DNA from 3 places in the Blautia obeum ATCC 29174 genome. Region 1 is predicted to be linked to each of the others. Evidence: riboswitches for the same ligand, from Rfam matches in the RefSeq annotation. Region 1 holds a riboswitch; each other region holds the start of a gene.
What was found. A riboswitch is a leader RNA that binds a small molecule or an ion and turns the genes downstream of it on or off. The one in region 1 is predicted to bind cobalamin.

Region 1 (6,862 bases):
ATTTCTGAATCTGCTCATCGGAAGGTTTCAGTCTCATAACTGTCTGAAGAACTGCTTTTGCTGTATCTTCGTTGACAGTCATTCCTGCATCCTGCATTCCCTTGAGAATCATTTCTGACATATCGGCAACAGATTTTTCATCAAGGCCTTTGTCGTAGTTCCATGCGAGCGCTTCTTTATAAGTCTCCATGGAAACTTTCTTATCTTCATAAACAAGCTTGCGGATCGCATACAGGGAATCTGCCATATTCGCAATACCAAATCCCTGCGGACCGGTAAAGTTATAAACTGCTCCACCCTGCTCTGCTGTAAGGCCACGGGTCAGACAGTCATCTACCATGGATGCAAGGAACGGAAGCGGACATCTCTCTGCATGTGCAACATCGATCGCATTATCTGCATTGACCATCAGAGAAATACAGTATTCCATCTGTTTCTTGTATGCATCATAGAATTCGTCGAAAGTATTCATCTTGGTAACATCGCCAGTCTGAATGCCAACCTGTACACCCTTGTCCATACCATTTGCAAAAACAAGTTCAAGCGGACGGCACATATTAAAGAACGCTGCATCATGCCAGCCGTTTGTCTTACCGGATTTCTGCGGTTCAACACATCCGATGATGTTGTATTCTCTTGCATCTTCCAGAGTGAGGCCTCTGTTCTGCAGTGCCGGAATGATAACTTCATCATTATAGTAAGCCGGAAGTCCGATACCGGTTCTTGTAAGGTCAGCTGCCTTCATCAGCAGTTCATGCGGAGAACCATTCCATACACGGATCGACAAAGACGGCTGCGGCAGGAATACCTGCTTGGACGCCTCGATGCACATAAATGAAAGATCATTGGTAACATCTTCGCCGTATTTGTTCTGTCCGCCTACGATCAGGTTCTGGAAAAGGCTGTATCCCGCAAAGCCCTTAGCTGATTCTTCATCACGACACTTGTTCAGGTCATTCATCTTAACCCAAATACAGTCGATCAGCTCCTGTGCAAACTCTCTTGTGATCACACCTTTGTCTATGTCTTCCTTATAATAAGGATACATATACTGATCAAAACGTCCAGGTGAAATGGAATGTCCACTGGATTCAATCTGAATCAGCTGCTGTACAAACCAGAAAGACTGGCAGGCTTCATAGAAGCTTGTAGCTCCGTTCGCCGGTACACGGCTGCAGTTTTCTGAAATCTGCAGAAGTTCCTGTTTACGTACTGGATCTGTACACTCTGCTGCCATCTGGGATGCGAGTTCTGCATATCTTTCTGCGTATTCGATTGCTGCCTGGCAGGAAAGGATCACTGCATTTAAGAAATGGCTCTTCGTAACATAGTTGGCATCTCCAACCTGGCATTTGTCCAGCTCTGCCTGTGCTTTGTCGATGATTCCCTTGTATCCGATTGCAAGGACTTCACCATATTTAACAGTTACGTGACCTACACCATTGTAGAAATAGTTTCCAGGTGTAAAGATATTGTGTTCGATTGCTTTGATTGCTTCCGGATCCATATAGGATGTAGCAAGTTCACTGGATGTCTTACCCTTCCAGTATTTATGTACTTCTCTTAACTCCTGCTTGGTCTCTTCTGCAATATAAAACGGGTCCGCGCTCCTCGTTTCAACGGTATCCAGCTCATCTTCCAGCCACTGGAAGGAAAATTCCGGGAATGTCTGACATCCTCGCGGTGCGATCGTGCTGCTTCCGACGATCAGTTCATTGTCACGAATGATGATCGGAATATTACAGAGAATGTGAGCAAAAGCTTCCGCACGCCGTGTGACCATCGGCTCACCTTCGGTAGCCTTATATGATTCAGTAAGCAGCTTCGCTCTGGCAGACTCGATTACCGGCATATTGGCATAAAGTGCCTCAACCAGTTTCGGAATCCTGGATGACTTTGGAACATCTGTGGTATTAAACATCTCCACGCTTCTCCTTTCTTATGGTGTCACTACCTTAAAGGTATCTCTTACACCATATCTCATATGCAATCAGAAGGCGCTAAAACGCCACGATTCATATAGAATCATTATACTCTACGTGCTCTTTCATGTCAACGAAATCCAACATTATTCTTCTGTTTTTTACGAGGTTTTTGTTGTGGTTTTTATTGGTTTTGTGTTGGTTTTTATTTTGAACTGCATTTTTCTGTTGACTTTTGTGATAGTGACTGCCATACTGGAGTTAATGATATCTTTGCGGTCAGATTTTATATTTATCTGCCACATTTTTTCGATTTATTTTCGATCTAAGGAGGGATCTTCATGTATCTTTCTGATATACATACGCATTCTATCGCAAGTGGCCACGGAACCACCTGTACGATTTCTGATATGGCCAAAGCAGCCTCCAGAAAAGGGCTGAAGTTGCTCGGAATCACAGACCACGGTCCTGGAACGCTGGCCGCTGGAACTTCTTCTTATTTCCGCAGTCTGACTTATGCGCCGAAGAAGCGTTTTGGAATTGAATTGCTTTTTGGAGTGGAATTAAATATCCTGGATATTGACGGGCATCTGGATCTGAACGATGAACTGCTCGGAGAACTGGATTATGCGGTTGCGAGTATGCATGCACAGAATTACAATAGTGGAACGATTGCGGAAAACACCAGTGCGTATCTGAATGCCATGACGCATCCATGTGTCAAAGTCCTGGGACACTGTGATAATCCAGCTTTTCCTGTAGATTATGAGACTCTGGCAGTCGGTGCTAAGGAGAATGGTGTTATTTTTGAGATCAATGAAGCTTCACTCGCACCGTATGGGTATCGTGGGGATACACGGGCGAATAACCGGGAGATCCTGAAGTATTGTATGAAGTATGAAATTCCGATCGTGCTGTCGAGTGACAGCCATGGAGTGGAGCATATCGGGGATTTTACGTGTGCGGCGGAGTTTGTGCATGAGATGATGTTTCCCGAAAAAATGATATTGAATAATGATATTCCTCGGTTGAAGATGATACTGAGTGAGAGGTAGGAATCTTAGATTCTATAATAAATAATAATAATATATATCACGAAAAAGCAAACAGTCTCCTGACTTGTTGACACGCTGCATTTCCGGATTCTTCCCGCGCATCTATCGATGACTGCTTTTGCAAACTCGCACCCAAGGGTGCTCAGACAGTGCAACGCAGCCATCATTAGCGCAGTCAGAATCTACGGAAATTTGCTGAGTCAAAATGTCAGGAGACTGTTCCTTTTTCTGTGTATAGGAATATGAAGTTAAATTAAGATATTTTCTATATTTATCTGAAGATTTTAAATATATGTATACTATTAATTCCTCTTCTCTCATTTTCCATATCATCTTTGTGGTGCCACCACACCCCGGCGGAGGTTCACGGCCTTCGGCCGCTGCCCCGAGAGGCCTTCCCGGTTGTGGGGAAGCGGAACTGTCGCAAGAAAATGATCCTATAAAAAGCTTTGAACTGATAAAGCATGCATCCGATATTCAGGAACCCAGCAAGGCTTTCGAGACTGCGACTGTGCTAGTGGCGGTTGTGGAGCATCTGTCTGAGCGACAGCGAGTTATGCGGAGCAATCGCTAATAAGCGCACGGGAGCAGCCCGAAAATGAAGCGTGTTCCAGAATATCGGATGTATGTCTATATCATAATCCGTCTTTTTCTTCTCGTATCTTCTTCATCAGTTCCGCCAGCTCGCTGTATTTCCCGGTTACGTATCCGTAATTTTGTGCTTTATGTGGCAGCTGGCAGTTCGTGCAGTCTTTTATTCCTGTTTCTGTCATTCGAAAATTCCCGCCGCATTTATCGCCCAGTGCATACAGCGGGCAGTAGCAGAACAGACAGTTGAAGTTCTCCGGATCTGCGCCTGCATGACACGGAAAATATTCACATTCCTTATTGCTGAAAAAAGCATAGTGTTTCCCTTCCCAATATGGTTTTTCCATTTACTTTCACCTCATTATATAAAAAAATCCAGTCACGGCACTGCCGAACTGGTCATCTTCAAAACTTATTTCAGAGGATTTGCGATACTGCTCCGGGGTAGACAATGAATCCGTTCAAATATGCGGAGGGAACGAATGCATCCGGAGTAGTACCGCCTGCCATTTAATCATACCCTTTAAGGGGTCGTATGTATGTGGCGGCCACCACGATACATATAGGTATAATTCATACGAACAGGCGAATTCCATAAAAAAATGCCTGCTTCCAACAAGCAGACAACACTTTGGGTTGCGGATACCCTAAGTTGGTTGTTACACTTTACACGGAAGTTTAACCTCGCCATACAAAGCAGGTTTCCTGACTTCAGGATCATCACTTCTTTTCCCCTTCTCATACTATCGTACAATGGGATATCGAAAAGTCGCTCCTCTGTTACAGTGACCGGATCGCTCAGGATTCTCACCTGATTCCCTCTTCTGACTGCTACGCGGATTACAGTCAGCACTTCATATGTTCAATATGGAATTATACTGACATTATAATAGCACGATGTCAGTATGCTGTCAATAACCCGCATAACATTTTGTCAAATTTTTATCATTTTATTTACATACCGCATTTCTTATATAAACTCCTCCCTTGCATTTTCCCAACACCTCACCTATACTGAATACAGTCTGATAAAGCAGTAAATACAGCTTTTCGATAATACAGCTCATCGCCAGACAATAAATTGCACTCTATTTTTCAGGAGGTTCCTTATGATACAGGATATTGCACCACATACTTATCACAATGAATACAGACCGGTTGCTCCGGATGGCAGCAGTTTTGTGCTCGCTTATGAAAACGGAAAGAGTTTCTTTCATAAAAATGATACAGACAATTCTATAACGCTTCCCCGTTTCCGCGAACTGGAAGGAAACGTAAGCGACCTGTACAAAAATTATATCTATCTTTTCTCGATAGATGACGAACGTTTTTATCTGATTCCGGGACTGGATACTTCCCTGCTGCCAGGCTATGAATTCCACGAAAACAGAGAGCTTCGTTATGTACAGCCACAGTATCTTGCTTTTGCTTCGATTACCGGATATCAGCTCTGGTTCTGGTACAGAAACCGCCGTTTCTGCGGATGCTGCGGGTTCCCAATGAAACACGATACAAAAGAACGTATGATGTACTGCCCTTCCTGTGGCCGTCAGGAATATCCGGTACTTATGCCGGCTGTGATCGTCGGTATTACTAACGGAGATAAGATCATCTGCTCCAAATATGAGGGCAGAAGCTTTAAGCAATATGCCCTGATCGCCGGTTTCGCGGAAATTGGTGAAACAATTGAAGAAACCGTTCATCGCGAAGTCATGGAAGAAGTCGGTCTGAAAGTGAAAAATCTCCGTTATTATAAGAGTCAGCCATGGTCCTTCTCCGGTACATTACTTTTTGGATTTTTCTGCGATGTAGACGGGGACGATACTCTCACGGTGGATCATGAAGAGCTTTCTGTAGCACAGTGGTTTGACCGTGACAAAATTATCTGTCAGGACACCGGCAGCAGCCTTACCAATGAAATGATGATGGTCTTCGCCGCCGGGAAAGAGCCAAAGTGATTTTTTTCTCCATGTTCCAATTGATTTTAAGTCAATTTTTTCGAATATTCAGATTGACATTTTCTCTCCAATATTTTATCATCTATATAAAAGAAATGGGTTTTGTATCGTGTACAGCCTTACGGCTCAAGCGAGTTGCTCGTTTCTTTTTTTATGTCTATGATATCATACAAATACATTCTATTATCTTCCGAATATCTTACTATAAGTGATGCATGAAAAATATTATATCTTTCTATCTCATCGTCTTTATACACAGGAAGTGCAAACCTCGAATTATAGCGATACCAACCATACCTCGCATTTCTCCAATGCTTGCTCTCTTTATTTTCTCTATAATATTTACCCAAAGCTATTTCTATCATTTCAGGAATTCCCTGTGTTGCATTTGCTTTCGCCTTGGCATTTGTTCCCTTAAGACTATGTGTATATTTCGAACCACTATATTCATTTGGTAAATCAGCTCCAATATATATAACATCTCCAGTAGAAGCCACCATATAAAAATCCCCAACATATTCTTTCAAGTATGCACGTACTTCCCTCCAATTGATGGAGCGTTTTCCCTTAAATCTAATATCATTGATCACCACAATATTATTTCCATCAATATCCTGAATGATCGAAACATTTCGCTGCCGTTTTCTAGACTGACAGGCATTGTTGATTTGTTTACAAACTTCAAGAAGTTCAATATAGCTGATTATTCTCCTCTTGCTCTCTGCATCTGATTGACGAAACAATTCAATCATATAATTTTCATTTGTCAAGCAATCAATCTGGGCTGCCGGTTCCACAGTTTCTTCATCACAAAGCAAATCCACAAGTGACATATCAAGCGCTCTACATATAGACACTATTTTATCCGCTTGTGGATTAATTTTTTTCTTTCGCCAATCGCTAATCGTACTGGTTGCAATTCCTGTTCTTCTAGACAGTTCCATTTGACTCATATGTAACTCATCAAGTCTGTCAAAAATCTTTTCATATATCTTCATGCCATAACACCCTTCTATTGATTATTTCCGACTTTTCGGATATTGTATCATGATTAATTATAGATATCAACCTTTATCTACATTCCACCGATATTTCCAGGAAACTCCTTTATAATACATTTTTTGTTATTTATATATATTTTCAAAAAATAAGCATCCGCCCAGACGTTTTTTTGTATGTTATACTTCAAAAAGCTGCCATTGCATTCCTGTCAATCCGGCTGATCATGGACAATACGTTGCCGATAACATCCTGACCGACTGGCTGTCGTATATCCCCGCAATACCATGGATTCGCTTGAACTTGACCGTTCAAAAGGCTCTCTGCTTCCACATACTGT
Region 2 (6,862 bases), 1.8 Mb from region 1:
GAACCATCTTCTTTAATATAGAAAGAAGTTCCAGTTTATGACGAATATCCAAAAAGGAAGTCGGCTCATCTAGAACAATCACTTCTGGTTCCTGGCAGATTGCTCTGGCCAGCAGAATCCTCTGTCGCTGTCCATCACTGATCTCGGTAAAATCTCTGTCCTTAAAATCCAGTGCATGGACCATTTCCATTGCCTTATGTACCTTTTCCCAGTCACCCTCCGATAAGATTCCCAGCGTACCTGTATACGGATATCGTCCTGTTGCAACAATATCCTCACATGTCATAAGCTCTGGTCTTATTCTCTCCGTCGTTACAACGGCCAGCTTCTGTGCGACTTCCTTGCCTGACATCTGACTCATCAGTTTCTGATCCAGATACACAGTTCCTCCCACCAGCTTTAGCTGTCTGGTAAGACTCTTCAATATTGTTGATTTTCCTGCACCGTTCGGTCCAATCAGAGTAAGGATTTCTCCCCGGTTCAATCGAATTTCAATATCACGGATCAGTGGCTTTCCATCGTATCCTACTGTCATCTGTTCAGAATGAACAAAATATTCTCCCATCAGGCCATCCTCTTTCTTCGAATCATAATATAGATCACAACCGGAGCTCCAAATACTGCAGTAACAGAACTGATACTGAGTTCTGTCGGTGCAAAAGCAGTTCTTGCGATCAGGTCACAGAAGAGACAGAATACAGCGCCTCCAAGAAAACATCCCGGAATAACCAGAAGCGGTTTGGATGTTTTCATAAGACTTTTTATAAGATGTGGTACTGCAATTCCAACAAAGGAGATCGGACCGGCAAAAGCGGTCACACAGGCTGACAGAATACTGGAAAGCAGGATCAGTGCAATACGAAATGCTTTGATATTTACTCCCATATTCTGTGCATAGCCTTCGCCAAGCTGATATGCACTGATCGGCTTAGACATTAAAAATGTAAGAAAAAGTGCTGCAAACACCACAACTGCCATCACTGAAACATTATCCCAGCTGGTTCCGGAAAAACTTCCCAGTGACCAGTTATGAAGATTTACAATATTGGAATCATCTGCAAAAGTAACCACAAAATCTGTTATCGCAGAACAGATATATCCAATCATAATACCACTTACAACAAGCATGGACATCTGCTTTACCTTTCGTGAGATCAAAAGCACAAATCCCATGGATATCAGAGATCCGGTAAACGCAGCCAGAATCATCAGACCTGAAGTAGCTACCATGGATTTTCCCAGCAGATAGATCATTGTCAATGCCACGATCAGTTTTGCACCTGATGAAATACCAAGTACAAAAGGACCTGCGATCGGATTTCCAAAAAATGTCTGCAGAAGAAACCCTGATACTGAAAGCGCTCCTCCAAGAATCACTGCCGCCAGTATTCGTGGCAGTCTTATCTCCCAGACAATATTATAAGCAGTCTCATCTCCGTTTTTGTGGAACAGTATCTGAAATATATCCTTCAGTGAAATAGAAATACTTCCTGAATTGATATTCCAGAATATAAAGACCAGCAGAAGCACTATCAGTATTATAAAAGACAGCCAGTATCTGAAATGTAATTTCTTCCGCATGTTACTTCCTCTCATCATTTTAATTTATGCATATAAGTCAGTGTATCCAGATTTGGATCATCTGAGGTCAGCATGGTATGAATATCTTCGATCATTGTTCCAAGTTCCATTGTCTCCTGAAACAGATTCTGATTGGTACACCAGACATTTCCATCCTTAACTGCTTTAAAATCAGCAAGCAGAGAACTCTTCTCCAGCATCTGGCTGATATCTGTCAGTTCACCATCGATCGTACTATTGTAGATGATATAATCCGCATCCTTAGCTCCGGCATAAAACTCTTCCATCTGCATATTCATTGTGGAAAGAGAGTTATCATCCTCCGCTCCAAGGTCACTGAAAATATATTTTCCACCGGCGAGTTCGATCATCTTGGATACGTAATCTCCTGACTTACGAACATTGGCAGCCCCTACTGAATTGATATAGAAGAAAGCCACTGTCTTTCCGGTAGATTCACTGTCCTCTATTGCTTTCAATTTATCAACCTGTTCCTGAAAAAGTTTGTCTGCAAGTTCTTCTTTTCCAAGAAGAACCCCATATAGCTTCAACCACTCAGTACGGCCAAGCGGATGACTTTCGTAACTTGAATGCTCTACCAGAACCGGGATCCCGAACTGCTCAAGCTTTTCTTTTACTTCCGGTTTATGGTAGATCATTGTAGACTCAATCGCCAGATCACAATTTTTAGACAAAATCAGTTCGTAATCCGGTGCACTGTACTTACCAGCAAAAGAAATACTTCCATCTTCCAGTGCTTTCTTAGCCTCATCGATATACCATCCGTCAGCATTGGTTCCTGAAAGACTGATGCTGTCCAGCCCGTCCAATGCACAGAAAAGATCCATTGCCGATGTTGCCACAAGATAGATATTATCAAGTGGCTGTTTAATAACTGCAATATCACTGTCAAGGCCTTCCGGAGCTTCTTTTCCTTCCGGAACAAGAAGAAACTGCCCATCTCCTGCAATTGTGATAAGTGCATAACCATCTTCATAATAATCTACTGAAAACTGATCTGCATACTGAAGTTCCAGACTGTGATCATATTTTAAGCCAGCCAGGTCCTGTCTGACGGCATTACTTTCTGTCGTCTCTTTTTCATCAGCTGACTGAGCCCATACAGGTACAGTCAGCATCATTGATGCGCTCAATGCTGCGCATAAAAAAATGCGTAACGTTTTTCTCATTTTTATTTTTCTGCCTCTTTAATACTTGCGGAATCAAACTGTAAAGTATATTCAATCTCATGAGGAGTACTCATTGCAACGGTGTCCGCTGTGACTTCCATAGGATAATCAAAACCATCTACCGGAATTTCAAACACAGAATTTCCATCCTTGTTGACTGGTTCATATTTGTCATCACCAATCAGCATATAATCATAGTACGGACTGCTCCATTCTACAGATGCAGTTACCTTTCCATCTTTAACTGTAAATTCAGCCGGAGAGGTTACTGTAGCCTTTCCGGATCCACCTTCCAGCTTCACATCTGCAGTATAATCACCATCTTCAAGTTTCAGATCTTCAGCAGTCATCTTTTTTGTATCGGTTTCTTTTGTGTCAGAAACTTCAGCATCGGCTTCTTTCTGAGGATTTGTTACTTTTACTTTATGATCGTACCATTTGTTCTTCTTTCCGATCAAAGCAACATCAAATTCTTCATCAATGGCAGGAACCGGGATATCAAATCCGTAAACTTCTTCTTTATATCCATCACTATATGTTACTTCATCTGTTGTCGGCTCAAGAATCTCAGCTCCGTCTTTCTGGGCATCTTCTGCCTTTCCAACAAAAAGATTTACGATCTTCTTTGAATTCAGGCTCACATGGATTGTCATCTTACCATCTTTGACTGTCAACGTTCCTTTACCGTCATTTGCTTCATTTACATGAAACATTCCACTGTCTGTATCAAACTCTGCACTGTAAGTACCGTCTTCAAGCACCGTATCCTTTGCATCGTCCTTTTTGTCCGCTGTATCAGCTTTTGCATCATCCTTTTTATCATCTGATGATTTTGAATCTGTCACTGTTGCAGAAACTGCCTTTGCTCCTGTCTCTGCCATAACCGGGCTGAAACTGCCAAGTACCATAGCTCCGCTTAATACGCATGCCATCATTGCCACTGAACGTTTCATAATATAAATCCTCCTGATTTTACAGGAACTGCCCGGAAGACAATCAAGCCTTCCGGGCAGTCCCGTTTATTGCATAAATTATTTACACATTACATTATTCTGCTGCAGAATCGTCTGTAACTTCTTCTGCACCATCTGTTGTGTCATCTGCTGCTTCTGCAGTATCATCTGTTGTTTCTTCAGTTGTATCAGCTGTTCCAAGAGAATCAATTGCTGCTTTTGTATGCTCTACGTAAAGATCCTCTACAGCTTCAATTCTTCCAAGACCTGCGATCTGGCAGTCAACGCTGTCAAATGCACCAGATGCATTGAACTGAGATTTCCAGGAATCGTCATCATCACCAGCCATATCGTTGTTTGCATGGTCACCAGCAACAACCATCAGTGGACGAAGAACAACTTTCTTAAATCCAGCATCTTTAACTTTTGCGATAACAGCCTGGCATTCTGTATCTTCCGGTTCACCTTCTACAGTACCAATGAAAGCATTTGTGAATCCAAGGTCATTCATCTGTGTCTGCATCTGATCATATGTTACATTTGCTGTATGGGAAGTACCATGTCCCATGAATACAAATGCTGTTCCATCTTCTGCAGCAGCTTCCATACTGTCATATCCAGCTTCTTTGCAGGCTTCATCTGTGATAGCCTGTGCAACAGCTTTCTTATCATCGTTAATTACAGTAGCGTCATCACCAACTTCGCCAAGCATTGGCTCTGCGATTGCAACAGATTCAAATTTATCTTTGTATCCATCAATTGCTTCTGTCATTTCATCATATTCAGCACCATGCATCAGATGTGTAGGCTGAACAACAAGATTTTTAACGCCATTATCAACTGCACGGTCAAGTGCCTGCTGCATATTGTCAATCACTTCATCATCTCTTGCTTCTACATGGTTGATAATGATCTGTGCTGTAAATGCACGTCTTACAGACCAATCCGGATATGCTTCCTGCAGTTTGTCTTCGATTCCTTTGATATCCTCAGCACGGCTGTCGTTGAAGGATGTACCAAAGCTTACAACAAGAAGTTCGTTCTCACCGATTTCATCCTGGTTACGAGGATCATCTTTGGATGCATCACCAGTGTCACGTCCGAAGTAATCCGGATCAGCTTCTTCGCCTTCAACCAGTTCCTTCTGAGCGTCTGTCAGTTTATCCCATGCTTCTTTGGCAGCTTTGCAGTCTTCATCTGTTGTATCAGTTCTTTCCTGAACATAAATCTTGTCGATCAGTGCTGCTACTTCATCTGCTGCTTTCTGATCATCATCGGAAGCTTCTTCTGTATCAGCGGTTTCTGCATCATCTGCGGTTTCTGCATCATCTGCGGTTTCTTCTGTTGCTGTCTCAGCAGTGTCATCAGAAGCGTAGATGCTTGCAGATCCCATCATTGTGACTGTTGCTACAGTCATTGCAATTGCCAGTGCTTTTACAGTTTTGTTTTTCATGTTTTTTTCCTCCTGTACCTGTTTTCTCATGAAAATTAAAATGAATAACAAAGTACGGCAGCAAGCCTGGTCAAAAAATATTTTTCGGAGAAATACTATATTTCCCAATAAAAAAACTCCTGCACCGGGCTAGAGTTTCTGGATTATGGTACAACCAATTACTCGTGATCCGGAATTTAAAATCCCCGTACCAATAGCAGGCAGGTTTCCTGACTTACAGATCAATACACCCGAATCGTCTTCCCAGTTTCCCAGTGACTGTGCATACACACATGATTCTGCATTCCCTGTATACAGTGACGAGATCGTACAGGACTTACACCTGTTTCCCTTTTAACTGAAGGCTATTTGATTATCTAACATCAGCACCTGTTATTTTTATTATTCAATTTCTTACAGAATACCACTATTTTGGTCAATTTACAATAGGGCAGTTATTTTTTTAACACTAAATCGCACAACGGAAGCAGATACAAAAACACTGCAAATAAGACGCTGTATCCCGGTGCACCTGCTGCTGTAAGCGGAACAGCACACGCGATCGACCACGGCACCAAAGGTGCTATGAGCACTGCACTGTCCTCCAGATTATTGGCAAAACGCAGCTTATCCGGTTCTGTTCTGCTGCAGAGCTGATCTGTAAGCATGATTGCCAGTGTCTGATTACATGCCATAACGCTTGTCAGGATTGATGTGACAAGCACTGCAAAATATGGTTTTGTCCTGTCGGCAAGCAAACAGACCATTTTCTGAAATCCATTCAGGATTCCTGTTGCCTGAAAAATACCTGAATAAGATGAAGAAATGCATACGATTGCTCCAACCTTCAACATCGAAGTGATACCACCTCCATTCAGCATTGCCGCTACCGTCACATCTGTAGAATGGAAACCATTCAGAAGAAGTTCAGGAAGTTCCGTAAATGCCATATTCTGAAGGCCAATACAGACAGGAATTGCAGTAACTATACTTGCGATCATCGCGATCTTCACCCCTGCCTGCATAACAGCCAACAGCAGAATCACCGCTGCAGGCAGCAATGCAATCCAGCTGAGCCGGAACTCACTGCCAAAAGCATGTCCAAGATCCGGCATCTCTGTTTTTCCATGAAGCTGTATGCTGACAGTCAGATAAAGAATACAGGTAATGGTAAATGGTGCCAATGCACTTTTGATCATATTTTTTATATTTGTATAGATACCTGTCTCCGTCAGCTCCGCCACCAGAAGTGCACTTGTCGAAACAGGAGAACAACGATCTCCGAAATATACCCCGGAAAGAATTGCACCACCGGTCATCCATGAAGGAATTCCAAGTGCAGAAGCCATCGTTGCACATACAACACCAATCGTAGCTGCCGTACCAAGAGCAGTTCCTGTCAGGACTGAGATCAGACAATTCAGAAGAAATGTCATCAGCAAAAATGTCGATGGTTTTATCAGATGCACGGTATAACAGATGATTGCAGGAATTGTTCCAGCCTGTCGCCAAAGTGCTGTCAGCATTCCGATCAGTATAAATGTGAGCAGAATATTTTTTACTTTCCAGACTCCCTGTAATGCCATCCTGCTAATCTGTCTCCAGCTATATCCCTGTTTTTTTCCATACAGGCTGAAAATGATCAGACCTGCCAGAAGAGCATATAATATAGATTTTCCCGTTATGATGCATATAATGAGCAAAGC
Region 3 (6,862 bases), 1.7 Mb from region 1:
ATCAGAATAATATTAAGCCTAAGCCACAGGAGGTTGGAAAAACAGAGGACAGTCAGACAATATGGCGTTGCAGAATTTGCGGATATGAATATGTAGGCGAGGAATTACCAGATGACTTTATATGTCCTTTGTGCAAGCACCCGGCATCAGATTTTGAAAAAGTAGTAAAGAAAACGGAGGTAAAAGAGATGGCAGCAAACAAATATGCAGGAACACAGACAGAGAAGAATTTACAGGAGGCATTTGCAGGGGAATCACAGGCAAGAAATAAGTATACCTATTTTGCTTCTGTAGCGAAAAAGGAAGGTTACGAGCAGATGTCAGCGTTGTTTTTAAAGACTGCAGATAATGAGAAAGAACATGCAAAGATGTGGTTCAAGGAATTAGCAGGAATTGGTGATACAAAGGAAAACCTGGTGGCAGCGGCAGAAGGCGAAAATTATGAGTGGACAGATATGTATGATGGCTTTGCTAAAACAGCTGAGGAAGAAGGATTCCCTGAGCTTGCAGCAAAATTCAGGGCAGTAGGTGAGATTGAGAAGCACCATGAGGAAAGATATCGTGCACTTCTTAAGAATATTGAAACTTCACAGGTATTTGAAAAGAGCGAAGTTAAGGTATGGGAATGCCGTAACTGCGGACATATTGTGGTAGGAACTAAGGCGCCTGAAGTATGTCCGGTATGTAATCATCCACAGAGCTATTTTGAAGTACATGAAGAGAATTATTAAGGAGATGAGATTATTATGAAGAAGAAAGTGATTAATTCAAAAAAAGCAGTAATGATAGGCTGTGGCTTTGTTGGTTCTGCATCGGTATTTGCTCTGATGCAGAGTGGCTTGTTTACAGAGATTGTCCTTATCGATGTAGATAAGAACAAGGCAGAAGGAGAAGCGATGGATATCAGTCATGGTATTCCATTTGCGAGTCCGATGAAAATATATGCCGGAGATTATGATGATGTGGCTGATGCTGCAATTGTTGTCATATCTGCCGGAGCGGGACAGAAACCGGGAGAGACAAGGCTTGATCTCGTAAATAAAAATGTAGCAATATTTAAGTCAATCATTCCTGAAATAGCAAAGAGAAATTTTGCAGGTATCATGCTTGTAGTTGCGAATCCGGTAGATATCCTGACTCAGGTAGCCATAAAGTTATCAGGACTTCCAGAAAACAGGGTTATTGGATCGGGTACTGTGTTAGATAGTGCCAGATTAAGATATAAGCTTGGTGAGCATTTATCTGTGGACAGCAGGAGTGTTCATGCATTTATAGTAGGTGAGCATGGAGACAGCGAAGTTGTAGCATGGTCATCAGCCAATGTATCTGGTGTTCCATTAAGTGAAATGTGTGAAATGCGTGGACATTACAAGCACAAGGAAAACACGGCAGAAATAGCTACAGCAGTCAAGAACAGTGCTTATGAGATTATAAACAAAAAGCACGCTACATATTATGGAATTGCAATGTCTGTAAAAAGAATCTGCGAAGCGATTATGAGAGATGAAAAATCAATACTTCCTGTATCACACATGATTCATGGAGTATATGATATTGACGGAGTATCGTTAAGTATGCCAGCTATTGTAGGTGCAGATGGTATTGAGTCTGATATACCTATTAATTTAAGTGGTGAGGAAGCGTTAAAGCTTAAGGAATCTGCAGATTCATTGAAAAAGATTATGGAGACAATTGAATTATAAATTTTACACATGAAAGGAGAAAAAGGCATGGAAGTAAGGTATTATATTTGTAAGCATTGTTGAAAAGGTAAAGGATAAGGGTGTACCTGTAATTTGTTGCGGGGAACCTATGCAGGAATTAAAAGCCGGAGTGACAGATGCTGCTGTCGAGAAGCATGTACCTGTATATACGATAGAAGGCAGTCATGTTCATGTCGTGTTCGGAGAGACAAAACATCCAATGATTGAAGAGCATTTCATTGAGTGGATTACATTAAATACAAACCAGGGAATATACAGAAAACAGTTAAATCCAGGGTAGGAGCCGGTAGCAGATTTTTGTCTTTGCGATGGTGAACAGGTATTTGTCTTTGCGATGGTGAACAGGTAGAAGAAGTATATGCATATTGTAACCTGCATGGATTATGGAAATGCTAAAAGCATTTATACATATTAAGGTTACAGAACAACACAAATATAACAGTAATATAGGCTGTGTATTAATATATTTACAAGGAGGAACAACGAATGAAATACGTATGTGATGTTTGCGGATGGGAATACGATGAGGAGAAGGGCTATCCAGAAGGTGGTATTGCACCAGGAACAAAATGGGAAGATGTTCCGGAAGATTTTGAATGCCCATTATGTAATGTTGGAAAAGATGAGTTTTCAGAAGTTGAATAGAAGCCTAATCTTTTGTTAAATACGGATGGATAAACCAAAACCCTGGTGCGTGAGCAACAGGGTTTTTTATTGCGATATTTTATGATGATATCACAGAAAATAATCTACCTTTTGCTTATAATGTGGCTAGAAACTAAGTGAGGAGGTAGTCTAAATGAGATTAAAAGATAAAATTGCAATCATTACGGGTGGAAGCTGTGGCATAGGATTTGCTACAGCTGATAAATTCTTGAAGGAAGGCGCTACAGTTGTATTGGCGGCAAGTTCAAAGTAATCGGCAGATACTGCTGTAGATAAATTAAAAGAAAAATATCCCAATGCAATAGTTGCTGGAATTAGTCCAAATCTTGCAAGCATGGAGTCTGTCAGAAAGGCTTTTAAAGAGGCAATTGAAAAATATGGATGCGTCGATGTACTGGTAAATAATGCAGGAATTTCAGAAAACACCTCATTTATGGATTATACAGAGGAGACTTTTGATAAAGTCATGGATCTAAATGTACAGCTGAATCAGTACTGTAAAGGCAGTGTGACTAGGCTAGATACGGCTGTTTTAGCAAGATTATGTTGTGCCCTAGACTGTAAAATAGAAGACCTGTTGGAATATATTCCGTCGGAAAATAAATAATTGTGAGCATTTATTACTGCCAATGCAGAAAAATAAAGGACTACAGTTCTTGTGATATAAGAATGTAGTCCTTTTTGATTAAATGTGAAAATTAAAGTCCTGGCACTTTATCAGACGGTATTTTTTTATCTGGCATTCGTCAAGTACTTCCTGAAGATGAGTTTGTTTGGCTTCATCAAAATATGTCACGTCTAAATGTTCTAATTTTTCGGTATCCTGTAATCCCCTGATCCGTAATAATATATGCTCATCAATAATTCCGCCGAGAGCTGGTTTGTTGTATCTGGGATAAACACTTTTGTTTTACCCATGATGTTGACGCCTACGATTTGATTATGAAAAACAAAGAGCTGCTTTTGGACAGAGATCCGAAGCGTTCCCCCGTTGGGTTTATCTTCTCGCATTCAGCGTTACGTGAGGGCTGGGATAACCCGAATGTTTTTCAAATCTGTACACTGAAACAGAGCGGCAGTGATATTCGTAAGCGTCAGGAGGTTGATCGTGGTCTACGTCTGTGCGTCAACCAGGATGGTGAACGCCAGGATGCGAATGCTTTGGGAAATGATGTTCATAATGTCAACATTCTGACTGTCATTGCCAGTGAAAGTTATGATTCCTTTGCGAAAGGTTTACAGAGTGAAATCGCAGAGAATGTGGCAGATCGGCCACGTACTATTACAGCTGATTTGTTTGTAGGAAAGGTCATCAACGATTTGGATGGTCATGAACAGGTGGTTGATAGGGATACTGCCTATGCCATCATGTATGATTTGACAATTAATCGCTATATCGATAAGAAGGGTGTATTGACTGATAAATACTACGAAGACAAATTCAATGGCATTTTACAAATTGCTGAAGAAGTGAATAATTTTGCAGCATCCATTGTGGAACTCATCGATTCGGTTTACAACCCGAGGGCAGTGCAGCCGGAAAATGCTCGTGGTAATAATGTTGAGCTTAAGGTTAATGAAGAAAAATTTGCTATGCCTGAGTTTCAAGCGCTCTGGTCAAAGATAAATGTAAAGTCTATTTATATCGTAGATTTTGATATTGATGAACTGATCCGAAATGCAATAGCTTCTCTGGATGCTAAGCTGATAGTTGCTAAGATTTTCTTCAAGATTGAATCAGGTGCAATGGAAGAAAGTAAATCGAAAGAAGCTTTGGAATGTGGAGCTGCCTTTACAAAGGAAACTTCTGCTTACGGTACGCAGATACGGATTCCTGTCAATAGTAGCGTGAAATATGATTTGGTTGGCAAACTGGTGGAAGAGACAAAGTTGACTCGTAAGGATGTTATTGCTATTCTGCGTGGTATCAAAAAGACTGTTTTTAATCAGTTTAAAGATAATCCTGAAGAGTTCATTATCAAGGCAGTTGCACTCATTAATGAGGAAAAGGCAGCAGCCATTATCAAGCACATTACTTATGCCGTTTTGGATAAGTATTACAGTATGAAGGTATTTACTGATTTGCCGAATGGATTCTATATTTCGACACCGGTAGGAAATTATAATCCTGACTGGGCAATTACTTTCTATAAGGGGAAAGGTAAAGCATATTTATTTTGCAGCTGAAACCAAGGGCTCTATGTCCTCTATGCAGCTGCGTTCGATTGAGGAATCTAAGATACACTGCGCACGGGAAGACTTTAAGGCTATCAGTAGTGACAGCGTTGTTTTTGATGTCGTGGATAGTTATCAGAGTCTTTTTGATATGGTGATGAGATAAGGCGTTAAGGGATAATATTTCCTCAACAATCATAGGAAAGAGTGCTGTGTATGTCATCTTTTGTATCTCTCTGTGAATAGCACGAATGTAATTCAATGTTCTATGGATTGCAAGACATGCTATATGAGTGGTGCGCGAACTTTATCCCCCCCGGCAGGGGCGGTCAACCTCTGGGAATTCCAGCAAATACAAAAAAGTAAAATTATCAAAAATATTGTTAAAGAAAATTCTTTACTTTGGTTAAAGCGTAAGTTATAATAGCTTTGCTTAAAAGAATAAATGTGCCAAGTGCTGAAAAATATATAAAATTTACACTATTTTCAGAAGAGGGAATCAGGTGAGAATCCTGAACGATCCGGTCACTGTATTCAGTTATGCCACATTCATATCCATTGCATTTTTATGTGAGAAGGGAATGGGGATTTAAGCTGTAAGCCAGGAAACCTGCTTGGTTCATAGAAAGAAACTTCCGTGTAAAGTGCTGTCTTTCGTATCATGTTTTTTTGTGATGCCCGCTTTTTTATGGAAGCGGACTTTTTTCTTTTAAAAGCAAAAAAACAAAAGAAAAAATAAGGAGAAAAAGCATGAAAAACATGAAAACAGTAGCAGGAATGTTATGTCTGGCAGGAATTCTCAGCCTGGGAATGGGAACAACTGTATTTGCGGAGGATGGAGACAGCCATTATCCCGTAACAATCACAACCTACAATTATGAGAACGAACCGATTGAAATGACTTTTGAGAAAGCTCCGGAGAAAGTATTTGCATATGCAAACTCCAATATCGAAGAGCTTCTGGCACTTGGTCTCGGTGATAAGATCGTAGCTGCTTGCGGTCTGGACGGTGATGTGCGTGAGGATTTAAAAGATGAATTTGACAAGATTCAGTATATGGATACCAAGCCATCCAAAGAGGAAGTTGTTGCAATGGAGCCTGATTTTATTGCGGCATGGTATTCTTCTTTCGATGATGACTGGCTTTCTGATGTAAGCTTCTGGCAGGAGAGAGATGTAAATACATACATGTCCCTGAACAGTGCTGCAAAGGGACCGGCTTCTGAGTTCCCACGTACAATTGAAGACGAATATGAGGATATCCTGAACCTTGGCAAGATCTTTGATTGCGAAGACAAGGCAGAGGAAATCGTTGATCAGATGAAGGGTGAGATTGATAAAGTAAAAGAGCATGTAGAAGGAACAGACCCGTTATCCGTAGCAGTTCTTGAGGATGAGGGAGATTCCTTCCGTGTATATGGAACAGAGACACTTGGCGGAAATATTCCGGAGACACTTGGTGCAGAGCTGAAGCTTGGTGCAGAGAACTCTGAAAACGTTGGTGCAGAGGATCTGATCGCAGCTGATCCGGACGTATTATTCATGATCAACTATGATGGATTTATGACAGCTGATGAGGCAATCGCTGATATTACAGATAACCCTGCATATGCGAGCCTTTCAGCAGTTAAGAACAACAAAGTATTCTCTGTAAACTTGAATGAAGTATACTGCAGCGGTGTCAGAACCTATGACGGAATTATGACATTTGCAAAAGCATTATATCCGGATCTGTACGAATAAAATGAAAAGAAAACCGGATTTTAAAAATGGAATTTTTCATGGAAAGCCGATCTATGTGCTGGCGGTGATATTACTGACTGTGCTTCTGGTGATATCCATTCTGACTGCAGTTACCATTGGTTCTGTAGATCTTTCTGTGAAAGATGTGTATAGTGTAATTTTGTATAAAGTGTTTGGAATCGGGGATCCGGAGGTTTATGGTGTAGGAGCCATGTCTGATATTGTGTGGTTTATCCGCCTTCCCCGTATTCTTCTTGCAACAGCCGTTGGCATGGGTCTGGCAGTTGCAGGTGTGATAATGCAAGCCATTGTGAAAAATCCGATTGCAGATCCGTATATTCTGGGTATTTCCTCTGGTGCATCTCTTGGTGCAACAGTGGCAATCTTTCTTGGAGTTGGAGCCGTATTTGGCTCCAACTCTATTGGAATCTGCGCATTTATCGGAGCCTTCCTTATTTCTGTACTGGTACAGATCACTGCAAATATAGGAGGCCGGGCAAATTCAGTCCGACTTCTGCTTGCAGGTACAGCACTTGGAAGTGTGTGCAGTGCAT

Region 2: another riboswitch for cobalamin. It lies ahead of NQ503_RS04610 (sirohydrochlorin cobaltochelatase); the one in region 1 lies ahead of NQ503_RS13675 (cysteine-rich small domain-containing protein).
Region 3: another riboswitch for cobalamin. It lies ahead of NQ503_RS05365 (ABC transporter substrate-binding protein); the one in region 1 lies ahead of NQ503_RS13675 (cysteine-rich small domain-containing protein).

What each region holds. Positions count from the first base shown of each region.
Region 1 is NZ_CP102265.1:2,826,503-2,833,364, forward strand. Features, by position in the region: gene NQ503_RS13665 (glycyl radical protein) at 1-1,921, opposite strand, end outside; gene NQ503_RS13670 (phosphatase) at 2,264-2,977, shown strand; gene NQ503_RS13675 (cysteine-rich small domain-containing protein) at 3,613-3,912, opposite strand; cobalamin riboswitch at 4,244-4,437, opposite strand; gene nudC (NAD(+) diphosphatase) at 4,675-5,523, shown strand; gene NQ503_RS13685 (helix-turn-helix domain-containing protein) at 5,643-6,521, opposite strand; gene NQ503_RS13690 (GGDEF domain-containing protein) at 6,810-6,862, shown strand, end outside.
Region 2 is NZ_CP102265.1:958,844-965,705, reverse strand. Features, by position in the region: gene NQ503_RS04630 (ABC transporter ATP-binding protein) at 1-565, opposite strand, end outside; gene NQ503_RS04625 (FecCD family ABC transporter permease) at 565-1,581, opposite strand; gene NQ503_RS04620 (ABC transporter substrate-binding protein) at 1,596-2,771, opposite strand; gene NQ503_RS04615 (hypothetical protein) at 2,774-3,724, opposite strand; gene NQ503_RS04610 (sirohydrochlorin cobaltochelatase) at 3,819-5,177, opposite strand; cobalamin riboswitch at 5,360-5,565, opposite strand; gene NQ503_RS04605 (Na+/H+ antiporter NhaC family protein) at 5,612-6,862, opposite strand, start outside.
Region 3 is NZ_CP102265.1:1,116,191-1,123,052, forward strand. Features, by position in the region: partial or broken gene NQ503_RS17720 (rubredoxin-like domain-containing protein) at 75-146, shown strand; gene rbr (rubrerythrin) at 189-731, shown strand; gene NQ503_RS05335 (L-lactate dehydrogenase) at 747-1,703, shown strand; partial or broken gene NQ503_RS17725 (desulfoferrodoxin family protein) at 1,731-2,120, shown strand; gene NQ503_RS05345 (rubredoxin) at 2,211-2,369, shown strand; partial or broken gene NQ503_RS05350 (SDR family NAD(P)-dependent oxidoreductase) at 2,524-2,862, shown strand; gene NQ503_RS17730 (helix-turn-helix domain-containing protein) at 2,857-2,997, shown strand; partial or broken gene NQ503_RS17735 (restriction endonuclease) at 4,455-4,731, shown strand; cobalamin riboswitch at 5,001-5,197, shown strand; gene NQ503_RS05365 (ABC transporter substrate-binding protein) at 5,316-6,308, shown strand; gene NQ503_RS05370 (FecCD family ABC transporter permease) at 6,310-6,862, shown strand, end outside.